4 regions of the Pseudomonas sp. 8_5_2 genome follow, and region 4 is predicted to be linked to each of the others. Evidence: riboswitches for the same ligand, from Rfam matches in the RefSeq annotation. Region 4 holds a riboswitch; each other region holds the start of a gene.
The links. Region 4 has a riboswitch for cobalamin ahead of AC5O5R_RS17720 (TonB-dependent receptor). Riboswitches for the same ligand answer to the same signal wherever they lie in the genome.
Positions count from the first base shown of each region.

Region 1 (2,193 bases), 970 kb from region 4:
AAAGGCAAACCGAGGTGTTCGGCCAGTTGCTGCAACCCCGGTTCGTTGGCCTTCAGGCTGATGCTGGCGATACCGTGCAGGTCGGCCAGCGCCAGGCCCTGATTATCCAGGGCCTGGCGCAGAAGGCTGAGCAGCGTATCCACCGGGCAGCCCCGGCGGCAGCCAAAACCGGCGTAAAAAACCGGCATCAGGCCTGGCTTGAGCGGCGGAACAGCCAGGCGCTTAGCAGGCCCAGGGCCAGCCAGAAGGCGGCGTTGGTCAGCCAGGAGGCCAGCTTGAACTGGGCTTGCAGTGCTTCGGGAGCCAGGCTTTCGTGCACCTCCGGTTGCGGCGCGCCAATCACATGCGGCACCACCAGCAGCACGGCGCCCAGCGCTTTCAGCAGCCCGTGGCGGGCAAACGCCAGCAAGGCCAGGCCCAGGGCGGTGGCGCTGGCGGTGCCAATCCACCAGGCCTGACGTTGCCCAAGGTCGGCCGCAGCCGTACCTGGCAGTTCTGGGGGCAGGCCCAGGGTTGGCGCGAGGCAGAACACGGCGAAGCCCGCCAGCCCCCACAAAGCCCCCGTGCTGGCGCGCTTCGGAGCGCGCAGGCTGTAGAGCGCGGCCAGGATCAGGGCGAAGCCGACCGCCACCACCAGGTTGCCACCGGTCGTAGACAGCACGCGCTGCCAGCCGTCTTCCGGCGACCAGGCTTCGGCGCTGTGCTCATGGGCAGCGACTTCGCTGCCATGTTCGTGGTGTGCGGCCGGGGCCGAAGACTCGTAGGTTTCCGCCTGAAGAATCAACGGGGCCACCCAGAAGCTTTGCAACAAGGTCAGCAACAAGGCCGCAAGCAGCCCGCTGAAGCCCGCCGTACGGGCAATGCGCGTGATCATCGGGCGTACTCAGTGGCAGGGGAAGGCGGCGCTGTGGCGGGTATCGTGGGCAGCGTTGTGCACGGCCTCGATGTGCGAAAAACCGGCGAAGTAGACCAGGCACAGGCCCAGCAGGCTGGCGCCGACGGCGATGACGACGCGTTGGCTTAGCGTGGTGGGGGTGGCAAGGCTGTGTGGCTTGGCGCTGGTGACGGGCATGACGCGTTCCTCTGCTTTTTTGTGGGCAACGGACAAGCGCGGCAGCCCCGAGCGTGATTGCCCAGGGAATGCGACAGCGCCCGCCCACCGCGGGGTGTTCATGAACGCCAGGCCGGTCTCCGGGCTTGCGAGGAAGAGCAGGGCTCCTGAAAAGCGTCACCTTCCCATGCCGAACTACGGGCACAGTGGTACAGACGCTTCGCTCGCTTACCGTTGCGGGGGCAGCACCGGGCTTGTCCGACCCTGCTGAAGGGCCGCGACGCACCGGTTTCCCGTTTCACCCCAGAAGGGGCACCTGAACGCAGGCATAAGGAGAGCATGGGGCGGGCGTGGCGTCAATTGCGGGATATGAGCTGGGCCCTGATGCCCCCCCTAACAGCGCCTCTCCCGCCCCATCAACCGCGAGCAAACGCCGCCAGCTTCTCCCCGTCCAGGCGATAGCGCACCCACTCGTCCTGCGCCTCGGCCCCCAGCTTCTGGTAAAAGCCGATCGCCGGCTCGTTCCAGTCCAGCACGCTCCACTCCAGCCGCCCGCAGTTGTTCGCTACCGCTTCGCGCGCAATGTGCTGCAGCACTTGCCGCCCCGCGCCATCGCCGCGCTGCTCGGGCGTGATATACAAGTCTTCCAGGTAGATGCCGTTGCGCCCGAGCCAGGTCGAGTAGCTGTAGAAATACACGGCGAAGCCGATTGCCTGGCCATCGCGTTCGCACATCAGGCCATGCACCGTGCTGCCCTCGTCGAACAGGCTGTGCTCGATGTCGGCGACGCTGGCGATCACTTCGTGACGGGCACGCTCATACTCGGCCAGTTCGGTAATGAAGGCCAGAATCTGTTGCGCATCGGTGCGAACGGCAGGGCGAATGGTAACGCTCATGTTGACGGCTTCCTTGATTCGGGTAGCAATACAGTGAGGTGTATCTACATAATTTAATGAAACTGTACTGGTCGCAGGGGAGGGCGACTCCGTTAGTGTGACAGCACCTATAAAGAAAGTGGACCGCCCCTATGCTCGCCTCTGCCGACCTGCTGACCGCCTTCGTGCTGTTTGCCTTCGTGTCCTCCATCACGCCCGGCCCCAACAACACCATGTTGCTGGCCTCTGGGGTGAACTTCGGCGTGC
Region 1 covers NZ_CM181238.1:2,864,540-2,866,732, forward strand. Annotated here, with positions in the region: gene AC5O5R_RS13125 (cobalamin biosynthesis protein) at 1-188, opposite strand, end outside; gene AC5O5R_RS13130 (CbtA family protein) at 188-874, opposite strand; gene AC5O5R_RS13135 (CbtB domain-containing protein) at 884-1,072, opposite strand; cobalamin riboswitch at 1,165-1,386, opposite strand; gene AC5O5R_RS13140 (GNAT family N-acetyltransferase) at 1,468-1,947, opposite strand; gene AC5O5R_RS13145 (LysE family translocator) at 2,079-2,193, shown strand, end outside.
Region 1: it holds a riboswitch for cobalamin, as region 4 does, so the genes downstream of both, AC5O5R_RS13135 (CbtB domain-containing protein) here and AC5O5R_RS17720 (TonB-dependent receptor) in region 4, are expected to answer to the same signal.

Region 2 (2,193 bases), 1.1 Mb from region 4:
TGAGCCAGCTGAAGCCGATGATTTCTGCCTTGGCCGTTTCGCAGGCATCGGTCAGGCATATCACCAGTTCACGCTCCAGCCTGGCCATTTCACGCTTGCCAGATGCCTTCACAGGTTTGCCTCGTCGTCGATCTGCTGACAGAACCGCAGCCGGTTACCGAACGGGTCCCACACCTGCATCTGCAAGCCCCAGTCCAGGCGCTCGGCTTCGGGCCGCGCGTAGCCGTACTGTTTCGCTTGCAGTTCATGCTCCAGCGCGCGCAGGTCGTCGATGCGGGCGAACACCGTCGAGCCGGGGCACGCGTCACCATGGTGTTCGGAAAGGTGCAGGATCAGGCCGTCACGATGCACCTGCATGTACAGCGGCAGGTCCGGGCTGAAGCGGTGTTCCCAGTCCAGCGTGAAACCGAGAAATTCGAGGTAGAACTCCCTGGCCTTTTCGACCGAGAAGATACGCAGCACCGGGATGGCGGGAGCGAGGGGCATGGGGCGTCCTTGACCGTGGGCAAAGACGCTACTCTAGCGCAGTTGCGCAACCTGTGGTTGACCACCCGCCAGCCACTGCGTAGCCTTGCCAGTTCGAGGTTCTTCGGCCAGGCCGAAGCTAAGACGGGAACGCGGTACAAGCCGCGGCTGCCCCCGCAACTGTAAGCACCGACAACGGATCGACACAGCCACTGCGCCAGCGCGCGGGAAGGCGTCATCCCGCCAGCCTGGCTTCAGCCGGCAACTGGAACGGTGCCAGCCAGGAGACCTGCCTCGCAACGTTTTCGACTTTCAACCGGGCGGGGTGATCCGGTGGCGAACAAGCCCGGCCGGCCTGGCCTGCGGCTGTCGTCCTGCATGCCCGCGCCATTCTGCCAAGGGCACTGCGACATGAAAACACTGGCCAAGCTCCCCGTCACCATCGTTACCGGCTTCCTCGGTTCGGGCAAGACCACCTTGCTGCGGCACATGCTCGACAACGCCCAGGGCCGCCGTATCGCGGTCATCGTCAACGAGTTCGGCGAGCTGGGCATCGACGGCGAAATCCTCAAGCAGTGCAGCATCGGCTGCACCGAGGAAGAAGCCAGCGGCCGCGTCTACGAGCTGGCCAACGGCTGCCTGTGCTGCACCGTGCAGGAAGAATTCTTCCCGGTGATGCGCGAGCTGGTGGCGCGCCGTGGCGACCTCGACCACATCCTCATCGAAACCAGTGGCCTGGCCCTGCCCAAGCCGCTGGTACAGGCCTTCCAGTGGCCGGAAATCCGCAACGCTTGCACGGTCGACGCGGTGATCACCGTGGTCGACAGCCCGGCGGTAGCCGCCGGCACCTTCGCCGCCTACCCTGACCAGGTCGATGCCCAGCGCAAGCTCGACCCTAACCTGGACCACGAATCGCCGCTGCACGAACTGTTCGCCGACCAGCTGGCCAGCGCCGACCTGGTGGTGCTGAACAAGGCCGACCTGATCGATGCCGAGGGCTTGGCCAAAGTGCGTGCCGAAGTGGCCGAAGAACTGCCGCCAGCGGTCAAGGTGATCGAGGCCAGCAGCGGCAAGTTGCCAATTGACGTGCTGCTGGGCGTGGGTGCCGAGTCCGAAGCGCACATCGATGGCCGCCGTACCCACCACGACTCGCACCACGATGGCGACGACCATGACGATCATGACCACGACGCCTTCGACTCCATCTCCATCGACCTGCCCGAAGCCGACGAAAGCCTGCTGCTTGATGCCCTGACCCAGCTGGTGGTGGAGTTTGGCGTGCTGCGCGCCAAAGGGTTTGCGGCCATCCCGGGCAAGCCGATGCGCCTGCTGGTGCAGGGCGTGGGGACTCGCTTCGACAAGCACTTCGACCGCGCCTGGCGCGCCGACGAGCCGCGCATCACCCGCCTGGTGCTGATCGGCCAGGACCTGGATGCGGCCCAGCTGGAAGCACGCCTGCGCAAAGCCCTGGGCGCCTGACCCCATGCACCTGCTGCGGACCCAGCCCGGTGGCTTCGTACCGGATGACAGCATTGCCGACCTCGGCCAGACACCCGCCGAGCTGGTGATTCTCTGCAGCGGCGATTCGCACCTGGCATTGCTCGCCGATACCGCCGAGCAATTGCCCGAAGACTTCCCCAGCCTGCGCCTGGCCAACCCGATGCAGGTGCAGAACCACGCCTCGGTCGACCTGTATGTCGATCAGGTGCTGCGCCATGCCAAGGTCAT
Region 2 covers NZ_CM181238.1:2,745,776-2,747,968, forward strand. Annotated here, with positions in the region: gene AC5O5R_RS12625 (hypothetical protein) at 1-112, opposite strand, end outside; gene AC5O5R_RS12630 (glyoxalase superfamily protein) at 109-486, opposite strand; cobalamin riboswitch at 566-776, shown strand; gene cobW (cobalamin biosynthesis protein CobW) at 877-1,944, shown strand; gene cobN (cobaltochelatase subunit CobN) at 1,949-2,193, shown strand, end outside.
Region 2: it holds a riboswitch for cobalamin, as region 4 does, so the genes downstream of both, cobW (cobalamin biosynthesis protein CobW) here and AC5O5R_RS17720 (TonB-dependent receptor) in region 4, are expected to answer to the same signal.

Region 3 (2,193 bases), 2.5 Mb from region 4:
CCCCCGGGAAGTACTGGCCTTGCTCGTTGTGCAGCTTGCGATAGGCATACGGGAAGTACCAGGCGATGGCGCAGGCGGTATGCGTTTTCAGGTCGTCGACCAGGTCCTGCAGTTCTTCGGGGCTGGCGTGCTGGCCTGCTTTCCAGGGGCTGATGAACAGCGCCGCCGCCTTCAACTGGCTCGGGTAGGCGACCTGTCGGGCGAGGGCGGCGGTCTGTTGCAGGGCGCCAGCCATGTCCAGCCGGCCGACCTTCGGCCAGCGCTGGCTTGTACTGAGGTACAGGGCCTCCTCGGCGCTGATGATCGACAGGTCGCAACGCCCTTCGTTTTCGCCTTCGTCGCGCTGCTTCTTGCCGGCGAACTGCTGCAATGCTGCCAGCTCGGCCTGCCAGGCGGCCGCTGCCAGCAGCCCGACGTTGGCAGCGGCGCCGTGCCAGTAAGGGGCTTCAGCATCGCCGGCAAACTGGTTGAAGCGGTCGATGCAGTCGACCCAGCGCTCCAGCACGGGGCTGAGAAACTCCAGGCGCGGGTTGTTGATGATCTGGCCTCGCATGCTGCGCTCTCCTGTTGCAGGTGTGTTCCCATTCACTCGGGGGTGATGGCTATGAGCCATCACTGGGTTGAGTGTGGCACACCTTGGGGATTTGGCCATTGCGCGGTGGCGTGCCTGTTCGACGGCAATGGTCCCGGTTCGATTGACGCTCAGGGTGCAACCCTCTAACCTTCGCGCGTGTTTCAGGTGCCCTGCCAGCCTCGACCTGGCAGGGTGAAACTGGGAAGCCGGTGGGCGCCAGCAGGGCGCGATTCCGGCGCTGCCCCCGCAACGGTAGGTGAGTCGCGGCCGCGCAGGGCCACTGGGTGCCAGCACCCGGGAAGGCGCGCAGGCCCGGGCCAAGGCCCGCTCACAAGCCCGGAGACCGGCCTGAAACTGCCAACGGCATCACGGAGGGTGATGCGCGGTGCACCGTGGCCTGCGGCCGCGGCCCCTGCGCGTTCTCCGTTTGCCTGCCTATTACCTGCCGTCGCGCGTTGCCGTGGCGCCAGCCAGCGGAGAACCCTGATGAGCGAACCCACCGAACGCGACGAACGCCACTTGGCGCGCATGCAGCGCAAGAAGGCGATCATCGACGAACGTATCGCCAATTCCCCCAACGAATGCGGCCTGTTGCTGGTGCTGACCGGCAATGGCAAGGGCAAGAGCAGCTCGGCCTTCGGTATGCTCGCGCGCGCCCTGGGCCATGGCATGCAGTGTGGCGTGGTGCAGTTCATCAAGGGCCGTAACAGCACCGGTGAGGAGCTGTTCTTCCGGCGTTTCCCCGAGCAGGTGCGCTACCACGTGATGGGCGAAGGCTTTACCTGGGAGACCCAGGACCGCCAGCGTGATATCGCCGCCGCCGAAGCGGCCTGGGCCGTTTCGCGCCAGTTGCTGCAGGACCCGAGCGTGCAGTTCGTGGTACTGGATGAGCTGAACATCGCCCTCAAGCATGGCTATCTCGACCTTGACCAGGTGCTTTCCGACATCCAGGCCCGTCCGCCCATGCAGCATGTGATCGTCACCGGCCGTGCGGCCAAGCCCGAGATGATCGAGCTGGCGGACACGGTGACCGAAATGGGCATGCTCAAGCACGCCTTTCAGGCCGGGATCCGCGCACAAAAGGGCGTAGAACTGTGAACCAGCCCCGTCATTGCCCCGCCGTGTTGATCGCGGCACCGGCCTCGGGCCAGGGCAAGACCACCGTTACTGCTGCGTTGGCCCGCTTGCACCGTAACCACGGGCGCAAGGTGCGGGTGTTCAAATGCGGGCCAGATTTTCTCGATCCGATGATTCTGGAACGTGCCAGCGGTGCGCCGGTTTATCAACTGGATTTGTGGATGATCGGTGCCGAGGAAAGCCGCCGCCTGTTGTGGCAAGCCGCAGGTGACGCCGACCTGATCCTGATCGAAGGGGTAATGGGGCTGTTCGACGGCACGCCGTCCAGCGCCGACCTGGCGCGCCACTTTGGCGTGCCGGTGCTGGCGGTGATCGATGGCACGGCCATGGCTCAGACCTTCGGCGCATTGGCCCTGGGCCTGGCACGTTACCAGGCCGACCTGCCATTCGCCGGCGTGCTGGCCAACCGTGTCGGCAGCCTGCGCCACGCGCAACTGCTGGAGGGCAGCCTGACCGAAGGCTTGCGCTGGTACGGTGGCTTG
Region 3 covers NZ_CM181238.1:1,342,253-1,344,445, forward strand. Annotated here, with positions in the region: gene AC5O5R_RS06145 (hypothetical protein) at 1-553, opposite strand, end outside; cobalamin riboswitch at 721-940, shown strand; gene cobO (cob(I)yrinic acid a,c-diamide adenosyltransferase) at 1,061-1,672, shown strand; gene AC5O5R_RS06155 (cobyrinic acid a,c-diamide synthase CobB) at 1,669-2,193, shown strand, end outside.
Region 3: it holds a riboswitch for cobalamin, as region 4 does, so the genes downstream of both, cobO (cob(I)yrinic acid a,c-diamide adenosyltransferase) here and AC5O5R_RS17720 (TonB-dependent receptor) in region 4, are expected to answer to the same signal.

Region 4 (2,193 bases):
GGTGAGTTCGCTTTCGATCCTGCGGTGCTCGGTTTCAAACCGTGACCACATGTAGCCGCCGCCCACGATCACATCGACGAAGTTGCGCGCATCCACCGCCGCACGCCAGCCCAGGTCCAGCCCTGCCTGCCCCTCCTTGAGTTTGTTGTCGTGCTTCTCGGCATACTTGCCTTCGGCACCCAGCTGGTAAATGAAACCGGACTCTGCGGTCATCTTGTTGCCAAAGCCGGCAAAGATGCCGCCTTCGTCAACGTGTTCGGTCTGGGTTTCACTGCCGCCCTGAAACTTGAATTCGTCGTAGGCGCCGAGAATGCCGACGGTGAACAGAGGGTCGGTGCTGGGTGCGGCATGGGCTGCCAACGGGGTGCCCATCAGGGCAAGGATGCAGGTGTGGCGGAGCAGGTTATGAGTAGGCATGCATCTATGTCTCCATGACATGTAAACGGGTAGCTAGCCCACATTCCGAAACGCCCGGCGGCGCGATAGTTCGAAAAAGCTTCAGCAAATATTCAGGAATTTGCCGTTCATCACGCGATTGCCTGTCAGCCCGATGGTTGACGACCGTGCTGTGCAGTGGTCATATGCGCGCCAGTTTCAGGTGCCCTGCGCCGCCGCGCGCAAGGTGAAACGGGAAGCCGGTGCATCGTGTTGCCCACGACAAGTCCGGCGCTGCCCCCGCAACGGTAAGCGAGCGAACCCTTCGAGATACCACTGTGCTCAGGCATGGGAAGGTGAAGGTTTCATGCCCCTCGCAAGCCCGGAGACCGGCCTGAAGCCTTGTTTGGCAACCCGCGGTGGGCGGGCGCAGGCCGGAATCCGTGCGCGCGCTCGCCTGCACGGCAAGCCTTTGCGTGTTTTCCACCGGGATGCATTCATTCCTGCAGCAGTGGAACGACATGTCCCGTATCTTCAAGCTTCACCCCCTGGCGGCCTGCCTGGCCGTCGCCCTGCCGGCCCAGGCCGATGACTTCGACCCAAAGCCTCTGGCCCTGCCGTCAACGGCCATCACCGACACGTTCGACAACCGCATCCTCGACCTCGCCACCCCGACGACGGCCGGGTCGCGCCTGGGCCTCAGTGCCCTGGAAACACCCGCCAGCACCAGCAGCATCAGCGCCGAGCAGATCCAGCAGCGCAACAACCTCAGCGTGCAGGATGCGGTAACCCGTTCACCGGGCATTACCTACATCGGCTCGCCAGGCGATGGCGGGACGGGGCTTGCAGCTCGCGGCTTCACCGGGCACGGCTCGGTGATGACGCTGTTCGACGGCGCGCGCATGTATGCCGGCGCGGGCACCCAGACATTCCCGGTCGACCCGTGGATGGTGGAGCGCATCGACGTGCTGCGTGGCCCGGCGTCGGTGCTGTATGGCGAGGGTGCAACCGGTGCGGTGGTCAATGTGATCCCGAAAAAGCCCTTCAGCGGCGACATCCGCAATCACCTGCGCCTGGGTTACGGTTCATGGGACCGCCAGCAGCTCGGGCTGGACAGTGGCGGTAGCCTGGACGAACGCCTGAGCTACCGGCTTACGCTGAACCAGCAAGCCGGCAATGGCTGGGTTGACCGCACCCCCTCGCACAGCCTGGCGCTCAGCGCCGCGTTGCGCTTCGACGCCACTGACGACCTCAGCTTCACCCTCGCCCACGAGCGCGGCGATGCCAAGCCTGCCAATTACTACGGCACGCCGCTGATCGACGGCCACTACCGCAGCAGCCTGCGCTACAAGAACTACAACGTGCAGAACGACAAGCAGCACTACGTCGATGAGTGGACCCGCCTGACCACGGACTGGACGCTGAGCGACCAGGTCAGCGCCAGCAACCAGCTGTACTACATGAAAAGCCGCCGCCACTGGCGCAATGCCGAGGCGTACAGCTGGGACGCCGCGCGCCAGCAGCTGCTACGCGGCAGCTACCTGGAGATCAAGCACAACCAGGAGCAGTTCGGCGACCGTCAGACGTTCGCCTTCGATCACAGCCTGTTCGGGCTGGCCAGCAAGACGGTGGTGGGTGCCGAGTACAACAAGGTCCGTTTCAACATCGACAGCAATGCGCCGTACGACGATGTGGGCGGCGACTACATCGACCCGTGGCAGCCGCAACCGGGCGACTTCCACAGCGCCTCGCCGCTGCGACCGCAATCGCTCGCCACCACCGGCACCTTCGCGCTGTTTGCGGAAAACCGCCTGCAAC
Region 4 covers NZ_CM181238.1:3,833,844-3,836,036, forward strand. Annotated here, with positions in the region: gene AC5O5R_RS17715 (outer membrane beta-barrel protein) at 1-417, opposite strand, end outside; cobalamin riboswitch at 581-787, shown strand; gene AC5O5R_RS17720 (TonB-dependent receptor) at 897-2,193, shown strand, end outside.